3 regions of the Citrobacter sp. U14242 genome follow, and region 3 is predicted to be linked to each of the others. Evidence: predicted binding sites of a transcription regulator. Region 3 holds the regulator's gene; each other region holds the start of a gene.
What was found. The regulator Fur, encoded in region 3, represses iron uptake genes when iron is present. The targets are predictions, from matches to a motif close to ATAATAATGAGAACNACTATCAA.
Positions count from the first base shown of each region.

Region 1 (4,257 bases), on a different contig from region 3:
TTAATCTCCCCTATGATTGATATACCGAAGTAAAAGCAACGTCCGCTTCTGGCACAGTGCGGACATCCGAACTTAGCTTTAACAGATAGTGTAACGGCAAGAAACCAGCGCTGGCTCTGGACAAACTGACATGGCCCTTCATGTTGATAACGGAGCGCCGTCCTGGCCGTGGTGATTAACGTTTATTCGCAGTCAGCGAAAACAGGCTCAGGGAGGAGATTTGCATCCGCATGGAGGAAATTTGCTGTTTTTGCAACGTCAGTAAGGCGTCGGTAAAGACCGTATTTTCGCCGGTACTGTCACTTGTGGATTTAGCCACCTTGCTTACCAGTTGTTGTTCCAGACCTTCAGAGTATTGCGCCTGTTCAATAGCCGGCAGCTCACGATAGTGACTCAGCAGCGCACTATAAGATTTTTTGTAGCTGCCGGAAGCGCTGATCTCTTTTTGCGCACTACTGATAAATTGTTGCGTCCATTTATCTTCCTGACTGCCGATCTCTTTTAAGGCCGCGCGTCGCTCATTGACGGTAAATGCACTGCCATCATCATAGGCAATCAGTGCGAGCTGTTCGCGCTGCATGCCTGCAAACGGATTGGTGGTTTTGCCGTTGAGAAAATCTGTCGCTTTGCTCGCCAGTTGCAGAAGTTCAGTGCCTTGCGTATCAGGGATTTCCTGATCGTGTTTCGCCTTATTCTGGGTATAAATCGGGCCATCAATCACCGTTAACAGCGACTCAGCCATGCTTTGCAACTGGCTGCGACTGCTGGATGCATCACGTATTTCTGCCCGGGTTGCCGCATCGCTGAGCAGACTCGCCTGGCTTGAAAAGGTGGTCTGCGTGGCGGAAGTTAACGATGTCGATTTAGCGGTTGTCGATGATTCAGTTTTTTGCCCCGTCGTTGATGAGGCGGAGGTATAGGTCGTAATTGGATTTTGAGAATTACCCATTTTAATGTGCATTAATTTTTCCTTTTGCATTCCGAAACGGATCCTTGCCACCTGAAATTGGGGCATTGCAAAATAAAACGGCATTCTGTGTGCGAACATTAGCAGGTAGTATGTTCTCCCACTTCTTTTGGTAGGGACAATCACACATTGTCTGTCGTTGAGACAATCAGTGAGTCTGGAGTCAGGTTACAAGCGTATTTCATATGACAGCCTCCATAAGGTCCGCTTCTGGCACTAACCAGCCCCATTGCGATTGAAAAATATGAATGAAAGTTGGATAACGCTTTGCCTCATGGTTACACAGTTGCTCATTGATGAGGCGTTAGTGAGGGCGAATCTCTCGGGGTTGTATCAGCAGAAACGAATAGCGGCTTAATAAAACACTGCTAATTCAACCCGCTATGGCTTGTTTTCTTTTTTACTCCTGACAGAAAATTAACAATTTGTGCTCTTAAAACGTTGATCATTTCTGTGCACAGGTATGCTGTATAAAAACACAGTGTGTGCAATGGAGGCCATTATGAAAGTTGAATTAACCATTGATCGCATGAAAGAACTTCCTCTTCAAACATTTCCTGAACAGTCCGGCTTATCTGCTTTTTCTCATGCTTGCGTTATTTTTTGGGGGCAGATTTGGGGGCAAAATGGCATTTGGGGCGTAATTAAGGGCATTAAAAAGCCCGTAAATGTCTGCAACTGACCGCATAGTAAAAAAGCTAAGCCACTGATTATGTTGTAATTGCATGATTTGATTAAACTTTTAAAAGCTATCACATAAATAGACATTATCTATACATCTTTTAGCGTTTGACCTGCCGGAACGATTACGCATTCATAATCTATTATTAATCAATGTATTGAACAAAAAAATCCATCTCTGTTAACCCTCGCCGCAGGGTCTATGCTTAATAAAAGTCGTCAAAAAGGGCGGTTAACCCGAATGCCCCTGCTGTTGAGGGGTTGAAGTGATAATCATTATCACTAACATGGTGTTATAGCGTGAAAGCTAATGACTCGAGGTAACCCTATGGAATTGCATTCAGGAACATTTAATCCCAACGACTTTGCGTGGCGCGGGCTGACGTTAACGCCAGCGGCAGCGGCGCATATTCGTGAACTGGTGGCAAGGCAACCCGATATGTTGGGCGTGCGGTTAGGCGTGAAACAAACCGGGTGCGCGGGATTCGGTTATGTGCTGGACACCGTCAAGCAACCTGAGAAAGACGATCTGCTATTTGAAACAGAGGGCGCCAGACTTTATGTCCCGTTACAGGCGATGCCGTTTATCGATGGAACTGAAGTCGATTTCGTTCGTGAAGGATTAAATCAGTTATTTAAATTTCATAACCCGAAAGCCCAGAACGAATGTGGCTGTGGCGAAAGTTTTGGGGTATAGGCGGTACTATGTCTCGTAACACTGAAGCAACTGACGATGTCAACACCTGGGCTGGCGGGCACCTCAACTACAAAGAGGGGTTCTTTACCCAACTCAAAACCGATGAACTGGCCAAAGGGATCAACGAAGAGGTTGTACGGGCAATTTCGGCAAAACGAAATGAACCCGACTGGATGCTGGAATTCCGTCTGAATGCGTTTAAAGCGTGGCTGACGATGGAAGAACCACACTGGCTAAAAGCGCACTATGACAAACTGAACTATCAGGATTACAGCTATTACTCTGCGCCTTCTTGCGGCAACTGTGATGAAACCTGCGCCTCTGAGCCGGGAGCAGTTCAGCAAACGGGCGCAAATGCGTTTTTAAGCAAAGAGGTTGAAGACGCGTTCGAGCAGCTTGGCGTACCGGTCCGTGAAGGCAAAGAAGTGGCGGTGGATGCCATTTTCGATTCGGTATCAGTCGCAACGACCTACCGCGATAAGCTGGCGGAACAAGGTATTATTTTCTGCTCGTTCGGCGAGGCCATCCACGATCATCCCGAACTGGTAAAAAAATACCTCGGTACCGTCGTCCCGGGGAATGACAATTTCTTTGCCGCGCTGAATGCGGCGGTGGCATCGGACGGCACGTTTATTTATGTGCCGAAAGGTGTGCGTTGCCCAATGGAACTGTCGACCTATTTCCGTATCAATGCAGAAAAAACCGGACAGTTTGAACGCACAATTCTGGTGGCGGATGAGGGGAGTTACGTCAGTTATATCGAAGGTTGTTCGGCTCCGGTACGTGACAGTTACCAGCTGCATGCGGCAGTGGTTGAGGTGATCATCCATAAAGATGCTGAAGTGAAGTATTCAACGGTACAAAACTGGTTCCCCGGCGATGGCAATACCGGCGGCATCCTGAATTTCGTGACCAAACGTGCGCTGTGTGACGGTGAAAACAGCAAAATGTCATGGACGCAGTCAGAGACCGGTTCAGCCATTACCTGGAAATACCCGAGCTGTATTCTGCGCGGTGATAATTCGATCGGTGAATTCTATTCCGTTGCGCTGACCAGCGGGCATCAGCAGGCTGATACCGGCACCAAAATGATTCATATCGGCAAGAACACGAAATCGACCATTATCTCGAAAGGGATTTCCGCCGGACATAGCCAGAACAGCTATCGTGGCTTAGTGAAAATTATGCCTACCGCGACTAACGCCCGTAACTACACCCAATGTGACTCCATGTTGATTGGTGCGGACTGTGGGGCGCATACCTTCCCGTATGTTGAGTGTCGTAACAACAGCGCTCAGCTTGAACACGAAGCGACGACCTCGCGCATTGGTGAAGACCAGCTGTTCTACTGCCTGCAACGAGGCATCAGCGAAGAAGATGCTATCTCAATGATCGTCAATGGCTTCTGTAAAGACGTGTTCTCTGAGCTGCCGCTGGAATTCGCTGTGGAAGCGCAAAAACTTCTCGCCATAAGTCTTGAACACAGCGTCGGCTAAAATTTAAGGAAAGCACATGTTAAGCATTAAAGATTTACAGGTCAGTGTGGAAGAAAAGGCGATCCTGCGTGGGCTGAGTCTTGAGATTCGCCCCGGGGAAGTACACGCCATTATGGGGCCGAACGGTTCCGGGAAAAGCACGTTGTCTGCGACACTCGCCGGACGAGAAGATTATGAAGTCACTGGCGGGACGGTTGAATTTAACGGTAAGAACTTGCTGGAACTGTCACCGGAAGACCGGGCCGGTGAAGGTATCTTTATGGCGTTTCAGTATCCAGTGGAGATCCCCGGCGTCAGCAATCAGTTTTTCCTGCAAACGGCACTGAATGCCGTGCGCAGTTACCGTGGCGAAGAGTCGCTGGACAGGTTTGACTTCCAGGACCTGATGGAAGAGAAGATTGCGTTGCTGAAGATGC
Region 1 is NZ_JBKGLW010000004.1:234,815-239,071, reverse strand. Features, by position in the region: gene ACLJXE_RS08240 (hypothetical protein) at 176-961, opposite strand; gene ACLJXE_RS08235 (hypothetical protein) at 1,470-1,649, shown strand; gene sufA (Fe-S cluster assembly scaffold SufA) at 1,977-2,345, shown strand; gene sufB (Fe-S cluster assembly protein SufB) at 2,354-3,841, shown strand; gene sufC (Fe-S cluster assembly ATPase SufC) at 3,858-4,257, shown strand, end outside.
Region 1: sufA (Fe-S cluster assembly scaffold SufA) is a predicted target of Fur. The motif match lies at 1,915-1,937, and genes of this name have one in related genera.

Region 2 (4,257 bases), on a different contig from region 3:
CAGCCATTGAATGGATAATGAAAAAGTACCTGGTAAGGCTCTGTAATGAATCGACAATCCTGGCTGCTTAATCTCAGCCTGTTAAAGACCCATCCTGCATTTCGCGCTGTTTTCCTCGCCCGTTTTATTTCCATTGTCTCTCTGGGACTATTGGGGGTTGCGGTCCCGGTACAGATCCAGATGATGACCCAGTCGACCTGGCAGGTGGGTTTGTCGGTTACGCTGACCGGGAGCGCCATGTTTATTGGTCTGATGGTTGGCGGTGTACTGGCCGATCGCTATGAGCGCAAAAAGGTGATCCTGCTGGCCCGCGGAACCTGTGGTATCGGTTTTATTGGCCTGTGCCTGAACGCGCTGCTGCCCGAACCGTCGTTGCTGGCTATCTATGTTCTTGGCTTATGGGATGGCTTTTTTGCCTCGCTGGGTGTTACCGCGCTGCTGGCAGCGACACCTGCGCTGGTCGGGCGTGAAAATCTGATGCAGGCCGGGGCGATTACCATGCTGACGGTGCGTCTGGGTTCGGTGATTTCGCCAATGCTTGGTGGGGTGCTGCTGGCGACCGGGGGCGTGGCCTGGAACTACGGCCTGGCTGCGGCGGGTACATTCATTACCTTGCTCCCATTGCTGAGCCTTCCCGCGTTGCCGCCTCCGCCGCAGCCGCGCGAGAATCCGTTGACATCACTGGTGGCGGCGTTCCGTTTTCTGTTCGCCAGCCCGCTGATTGGCGGTATTGCACTGCTTGGCGGCCTGTTGACCATGGCGAGCGCTGTGCGCGTGCTGTATCCGGCACTGGCAATTAACTGGCAGATGTCGAGTGCGCAAATTGGCCTGCTGTATGCGGCCATTCCTCTTGGCGCGGCGGTGGGAGCTTTAACCAGCGGGCAACTGGCACACAGCGTGCGTCCAGGTCTGATTATGCTGGCATCAACCGTGGCCTCTTTCCTGGCTATCGGTCTGTTCGGCTTGATGCCGGTCTGGGAGCTGGGCGTTATGTGTCTGGCGCTGTTCGGCTGGCTGAGCGCGGTCAGTTCTTTGTTGCAATACACCCTGTTACAGACGCAGACGCCGGAAGCGATGCTCGGGCGAATTAACGGTTTGTGGACCGCGCAGAACGTAACCGGTGATGCGATTGGCGCGGCGCTGTTAGGGGGGCTGGGGGTGATGATGACGCCTGCGGCCTCGGCAAGCGTCAGTGGGTTTGGGTTGGTGATTGTCGGTCTGTTGCTGCTGCTGTTGCTGAGCGAGCTTCGTCGTTTCCGACAGATACCTGTGAATGCCTGATAGCGTTGTGCTCTACGGTATGTAAGCCGGATTAGGCATTAGCCGTATCCGGCGAAAGCCATTAAAAGAGCGCTGACAGACGTTGCAGCAGTAGTGTAGCGCTGTAGTAATCCAGACGGAAGGTTTCCGTGCCCAGCGCATAAACGCGTTTGTTTTGTACGGCAGGCAGATGCGCCAGCAGTGGATTAGCGTAAATCGCATCGGCATCTTTGCTGTCGCCTGCAAACAGGAACAGCGCTTCACCGTTCAGACCGGCCGCCAGATTCTCACCACCAAGCTGGATAATATCGTGACGTTTACCCTGGCTCTGGCTGGTATGTAGTCCGGCAGGTAGCGGTGCCAGCGTGAAACCGAGCTGTTCCATCAGCTTGCCTTGCGCGGACTCCGGCGTCCACAGGTTGGCGCTGTGCGCGGCGGCAGTATACACCAGCGCGCTGACCGGCTGAGGCGGCAGGGTGATACGTTGCTTTACCGCGAGCAGTTGCTTATCAAACTCAGCAATACGCGCCGCTGCCTGTTGCTCCTGTCCGGTGATTTCACCTAATTGTGTCAGCAGTGACTGCCAGCTTTTATCGTCGTAATTAATGATAAGCGTAGGGGCTATGGTGGACAGTTGATCGTACAGCGCAAGCGCGGAATCGCCCCCGGTGGCGCTGACCAGAATCAGGTCCGGCATTTGTGCGGCAACGGCTTCGGCGCTCGGCTCGCCAATATACAAACGGCTCAGTTTGCGTTCTTTGGCGACGTCGCTCCACTGGCGTAAAAAGCCCTGCGCATCGCCGATGCGATTGTTCGGCGTAGTGGCACCGCTGGCGATGACCGGGGCATCGATCGCCAGCAGAGAACCGGTGAGGGTCACGCTGGTGGAGACAATGCGCAGTGGTTTATGTTCCAGCGTGTGCGTGCCGCGGCTGTCAGTAACCTGACGCGGCCAGTCGGCGGCATGGCTTAAAGAAATTCCTGAAATAACGAGTCCAACCAGTAACAGCGCAGTGCGGTAAAACGCGGAAAATCTCACAAATAAGCTTCCTGTTATCAATGTAGTTAATGCTTCTCATTTTCATTGTTACGCGTCAGGGATGCAAGCCTAAGTCGCACATTGTGTTACCACAAGAGTTGACATACCGACGCTTTGCTTTTAGGTTAGCGACCGAAAATATAAATGATAATCATTATTAAAGCCTTTATCATTTTATGGAGGATGATATGGACACGTCACTGGCCGAGGAAAAAACGCAGACTATGGCAACTCTCGCTCCCGACAGTTTTTTCTTTATGTCGCCGTATCGTAGTTTTACGACGTCAGGATGCTTTGCCCGCTATGCGGAACCGGCAATTGATGGTGATTCACCAGACAGCCCCTTCCAACAGAAAATGCACGCGCTGTTTGCGCAGGCCAAATCGCAGGGCATCACAAACCCCATTATGGTAGGGGCCATACCCTTTGATACCCGCCAGCCCTCATCGCTATTTATTCCTGAATCATGGCAACGCTTCTCACGCACGGCAAAGCAGCAATCAGCGCGTTACTTTACTGCCCATCAGTCGCTGAATGTGGTTGAGCGTAAATCGATTCCTGAGCAGGATTTTTTCGAAGATATGGTCGCCAGAGCTGCGGCGCTGACGGCAACCCCGGAAGTCGACAAAGTGGTGCTGTCACGCCTGATTGATGTGACCGCCGACGCCAATATCGACAGTGGTGCACTGCTGGAGCGGCTGATCGCACAAAACCCGGCAAGCTACAACTTTCATGTACCCATCGAAGATGGCGGTGTACTGATCGGCGCCAGCCCGGAATTGCTGTTACGCAAAGAAGGCGACCATTTCAGTTCGCTGCCGCTGGCGGGATCTGCGCGTCGCCAACCGGACGATGTTCTGGACAGAGAGGCTGGGATCCGTCTGTTAGCTTCCGAGAAGGATCGCCATGAACACGAGCTGGTAACCCAGGCGATGAAAGCGGTATTGCGCGATCGCAGCAGTGAGCTGCAACTTCCGTCGTCTCCGCAGCTGGTTACTACGCCGACGCTCTGGCATCTCGGTACCCCGTTTGAAGGTAAAGCCAATGCCCAGGAAAACGCACTGACGCTGGCTTGTCTGCTGCATCCAACACCGGCGCTAAGTGGCTTCCCGCATCAGGTTGCTCAGAAACTGATTGCCGAACTGGAGCCGTTCGATCGCGAACTGTTTGGCGGCATTGTGGGCTGGTGTGATTCGCAGGGCAACGGCGAATGGGTGGTGACGATTCGCTGTGCGAAACTGCTGCGCAATCAGGTGCGTTTCTTTGCCGGAGCCGGCATTGTGCCAGCCTCGTCACCGATTGCGGAGTGGCGTGAAACAGGTGCCAAGCTTTCCACCATGTTGAATGTTTTTGGACTGCATTAAGAGCCTGGTCTACCAGGCTATTCAGGCCTTATCGACAGGCTCTAAGGAGCAATAATGAGTATCCCTTTCACCCGTTGGCCGGAAGAGTTTGCCCGCCGCTACCGCGAAAAAGGCTACTGGCAGGATTTGCCGCTGACCGACATTCTGACCCGCCATGCCAATAGCGACCATACGGCGGTGATTGCCGGGGAACGCCATCTTAGCTACCGCCAGTTAAACCAGGCGACGGATAATCTTGCCTGTAGCCTGCGTCGCCAGGGGATCAAACCCGGCGAGACCGCACTGGTGCAATTAGGCAACGTAGCTGAACTGTATATCACTTTCTTTGCACTGCTCAAACTGGGTGTGGCCCCCGTATTGGCACTGTTTAGCCATCAGCGTAACGAACTCAACGCCTACGCAACGCAGATCAAACCGGTGTTAGTGATTGCCGATCGCCAGCATGCGTTATTTAGTGGCGACGACTTTCTGAATACCTTTGTTGCCGAACACAATTCAGTGCGCGTGGTTCAGTTGCTCAATGATGATGGCGAACACAATCTGCAAACGGCAATACGCCAACCTGCAACGGCGTTTATCGCTACACCATCACCG
Region 2 is NZ_JBKGLW010000003.1:69,385-73,641, reverse strand. Features, by position in the region: gene entS (enterobactin transporter EntS) at 46-1,281, shown strand; gene fepB (Fe2+-enterobactin ABC transporter substrate-binding protein) at 1,343-2,299, opposite strand; gene entC (isochorismate synthase EntC) at 2,488-3,663, shown strand; gene entE ((2,3-dihydroxybenzoyl)adenylate synthase EntE) at 3,718-4,257, shown strand, end outside.
Region 2: fepB (Fe2+-enterobactin ABC transporter substrate-binding protein) is a predicted target of Fur. The motif match lies at 2,438-2,460, and genes of this name have one in related genera.

Region 3 (4,257 bases):
TCAGGACTTTACACGCTGTAGTGTAAAGGCAAATCCTGACAGCGGATAGCGTCAAGCCTGGTGACCAGCAAAACTCGGAGTAACCGTAGTTGTTGCAGCCATGTGGCAGAATGGTCAACATGATACCCTAACCCGTGAGTGTGAAAAAAAGAACTTTGCCATGAAATTGAATATCCGAGCGCAATCTGCGCAAAACCCGCACAATAATTCTCCCATCGTCCTGGTTCACGGTCTGTTTGGCAGTCTGGATAACCTGGGCATACTGGCGCGCGATCTGGTCGTTGATCACGATATCATCCAGGTCGATATGCGAAATCATGGCCTCTCTCCCCGCTCACCAGAGATGGATTATCCAGCAATGGCGCAGGATCTGTTGGATACTCTCGATGAGCAACACATCGAAAAAGCGACCTTTATTGGGCACTCCATGGGGGGCAAAGCCGTCATGGCGCTCACTGCTCTCGCACCGGAACGGATCGACCAGCTTGTGGCTATCGATATCGCCCCGGTTGACTATCACGTACGCCGCCACGATGAGATTTTTGCCGCCATTAACGCGGTAACAGATGCCCAGGCCTCCTCGCGCCAGCAGGCCGCGAGCGTCATGCGTCAGCATTTGCAAGAAGAAGGCGTGATCCAGTTTCTGCTGAAGTCTTTTGTCGAGGGCGAGTGGCGCTTTAACGTCCCGGTGTTGTGGGAGCAGTATCCCCATATCGTGGGATGGGAAACCCTACCCGCCTGGGAACACCCGGCGTTGTTTATCCCCGGCGGTAATTCACCTTATGTGACTGAAGCGTATCGCGAGCAATTACTGGCCCAGTTTCCGCTGGCCCGCGCACACGTTATTGCCGGTGCAGGCCATTGGGTACATGCAGAAAAACCAGATGCCGTGCTGCGCGCTATCCGTCGTTATCTGAGTGAGAAGGTTAACTGATTAAAAACTCAGCGTCCGCGCGCGATTACGCGCGTGGGCGTTGGCGCGCCTCCCCTGCTGATGTATTATGGCGCGCTATCCATCCGGGCAGACGCCTGGCTGATTGTTTCCCCGAAGTCACCAAGATCATGGCCAAAGAACAAACGGACCGTACGACATTAGATCTGTTCGCGCAGGAGCGTCGCCCGGGACGACCCAAAACCAATCCGCTTTCGCGTGATGAACAGTTACGTATTAATAAACGTAATCAGCTTAAACGCGACAAAGTTCGTGGACTCAAGCGTGTCGAACTGAAACTGAACGCGGATGCCGTTGACGCTCTGAATGAATTGGCGGAAGCGCGCAGCATGAGTCGCAGTGAACTCATCGAAGAGATGCTGATGAACCAACTCACCGCATTGCGCGGTCAGGCTTAGTCTGAATTTCTGCTCTAAATCATAAATCGTGTAGCACAGAGTGCAGTCCCGCATGTTTGCTGTTTCCGCATGCCGGACTGTTCTGCTATGATTGCCCTTATCCGTGGGCAATGCGCCACCACCATTTCAATAAGTTTCAAGAGGTTATTTTACTCATGGCAATCACTGGCATCTTTTTCGGCAGCGACACCGGTAATACCGAAAATATCGCAAAAATGATTCAAAAGCAGCTTGGTAAAGACGTTGCCGATGTACATGACATTGCAAAAAGCAGCAAAGAAGACCTGGAAGGGTATGACATTCTGCTGCTCGGCATCCCAACCTGGTACTACGGTGAAGCGCAGTGCGACTGGGATGACTTCTTCCCTACTCTCGAAGACATTGATTTTAACGGTAAACTGGTGGCATTGTTCGGCTGTGGCGACCAGGAAGATTACGCAGAATATTTCTGTGATGCGTTAGGCACCATCCGCGACATCATTGAGCCGCGCGGCGCTACCATCGTCGGCCACTGGCCAACGGCGGGTTACCATTTTGAAGCGTCCAAAGGTCTGGCAGATGACGACCACTTTGTGGGTCTGGCTATCGATGAAGATCGCCAGCCGGAACTGACCGCTGAACGCGTAGAAAAATGGGTTAAGCAGATCGCTGAAGAGCTGCACCTCGACGAAATCATCAATGCCTGATTTCGTGCGGCGTAGATATTCATCTGCGCCGCATCAATAGATAAAACCAATCAAAATAATTGCTACAAATTTGTAACTTTTTCGCCTGACCCTGTACAATGGCTGGATGCCAATCGGGTATTGCACAGTGTGTTTGTCGGTGATACCACGTTTTGATTAACAATATTTGCCAGAGACTTGCAGTTTTCATTTGGGCATGGCAGTTCTATAATGATACGCATTATCTCAAGTGCAATTTCTGTCACTTCTGTTAATGAAGTGAACCGTTTAGCTACAGGACAGATTCCGCATGACTGACAACAATACCGCATTAAAGAAGGCTGGCCTGAAAGTAACGCTTCCTCGTTTAAAGATTCTGGAAGTTCTTCAGGAACCGGATAACCATCACGTCAGTGCGGAAGACTTATACAAACGCCTGATCGACATGGGTGAAGAAATTGGTCTGGCGACCGTGTATCGCGTGCTGAACCAATTTGATGATGCCGGAATCGTGACCCGCCATAATTTTGAAGGGGGTAAATCCGTCTTCGAACTGACCCAGCAACATCATCACGATCACCTGATTTGCCTTGACTGCGGCAAAGTGGTCGAGTTCAGCGATGACTCCATCGAAGCGCGTCAACGTGAGATTGCGGCTAAACATGGTATTCGTTTAACTAACCATAGCCTCTATCTGTATGGTCACTGCGCTGAAGGCGATTGCCGCGAAGACGATCATGCGCACGACGCCAAATAATGTGATGCTTTCTGAAAAGCCAACCTTACGGTTGGCTTTTTTCTATCTTGCTACAACGCAAATATCCCCTTTTTACGCATCATCACCTGTAAAAATAGGTCTCGTAGAGGATGTGAGAATTCTGGATTCCATGCGATTCCAATATTCCACATGGCTGGTGAATCACTCAATTCAATCAGTCTCACCCCTACAGGCAGGAAGTTATTAACACTCTCAGGCAAAAACGCGACACCATTGCCCCCAGCAATCAGCGCCAGTAAGGTATGGATATCATCTGCAACCGTTACCGGTGAAGCCTGAATATTCTTTTGCGATAAAAAAATGCGCGACTGTTCCGCCAGACACGGCTCTCGCAGGGGATTAACCTGCAATACTGAATAGCAATTGAGCGCACTGTACACATCCATTTGTCCATCCATGGGCGTAGCCAGCACAATGCGTTCTTGTTTAATGACCCGATACGCAAGTGCGGGGGTTACTGGTAGTCGAAGAAAAGCAATATGGAGTCTTCCATCCAGCAGCATTCCACTCTGAACGCTTGAAGGAATATCTTTCAGCGAAAACCGTACTTGAGGGTAGCTTTCGCAAAAATCCTTAATCCATGTTGGAACCAGGCTAAACGTTGACAAACCAAATCCCACAGCCAGCTCCCCCACAGATCCATGCTGTATGTCATAGGCATAATTCAGGAAGTCGTCATAGCCTTTAAGCAGTTCACAGGCTCTCGAATAGAGCAAGGCCCCCTGCTCAGTGAGTACCGCACCATGACGGCCACGAATAAAAAGATTGAAGCCAAACGTCTGTTCCAACGACTGGATCTGTTTGGTCAACGCAGGTTGCGTTATGCAGAGAACCTCGGCTGCGCTACGATAACTCCCCAGTTCAGCCAAAGTAACGAACGCCTGTAATCGTCTGGTTTCCATTCCATTCTCTCATCTACGCGGGAAAAAACAGCATTATACAGACCTCACTTCTGACGACATTATCCATAAAAAGCCGCAAATGTACGGCAATCAGGTAACTCAATGTTGGAGGAAAAATGTCTGGCGCGAAGCAAAATATTGCCGCTGTTCTTTTTGATATGGACGGCGTATTGATCGATTCGAACAGTGTTATTGAACGAGCCTGGAGTGAAGCAGCTCAAATGTACGGGCGTACAATCAGCACTGCCGATATCGTTAATCATATCCACGGCCAACCTGGACCACACACTCTACGCGCTTTATTCAGTGATTTATCGCTTAGCGATCGTGAAAAAGTGCAGCAATACATTATTGATGCAGAAAATAATGCTGAATATCAACCTATTGCAGGCATTTCAGCACTGATCGCCGCACTGGCTCAGGCAGGTATCACCATCGGAATTGTGACAAGCGGTTGGCGATATAAAATTAACCGCGTTATTGATTTACTTGATGCACACGGCGCGATTTCCGTAATTGTAGAGCGTGATGATGTTGAACGAGGTAAACCCTGGCCAGACCC
Region 3 is NZ_JBKGLW010000008.1:299,040-303,296, forward strand. Features, by position in the region: gene ybfF (esterase) at 161-934, shown strand; gene ybfE (LexA regulated protein) at 1,063-1,350, shown strand; gene fldA (flavodoxin FldA) at 1,506-2,036, shown strand; gene ACLJXE_RS15545 (ryhB-regulated fur leader peptide) at 2,247-2,333, shown strand; gene fur (ferric iron uptake transcriptional regulator) at 2,326-2,772, shown strand; gene ACLJXE_RS15555 (LysR family transcriptional regulator) at 2,823-3,695, opposite strand; gene ACLJXE_RS15560 (HAD family hydrolase) at 3,812-4,257, shown strand, end outside.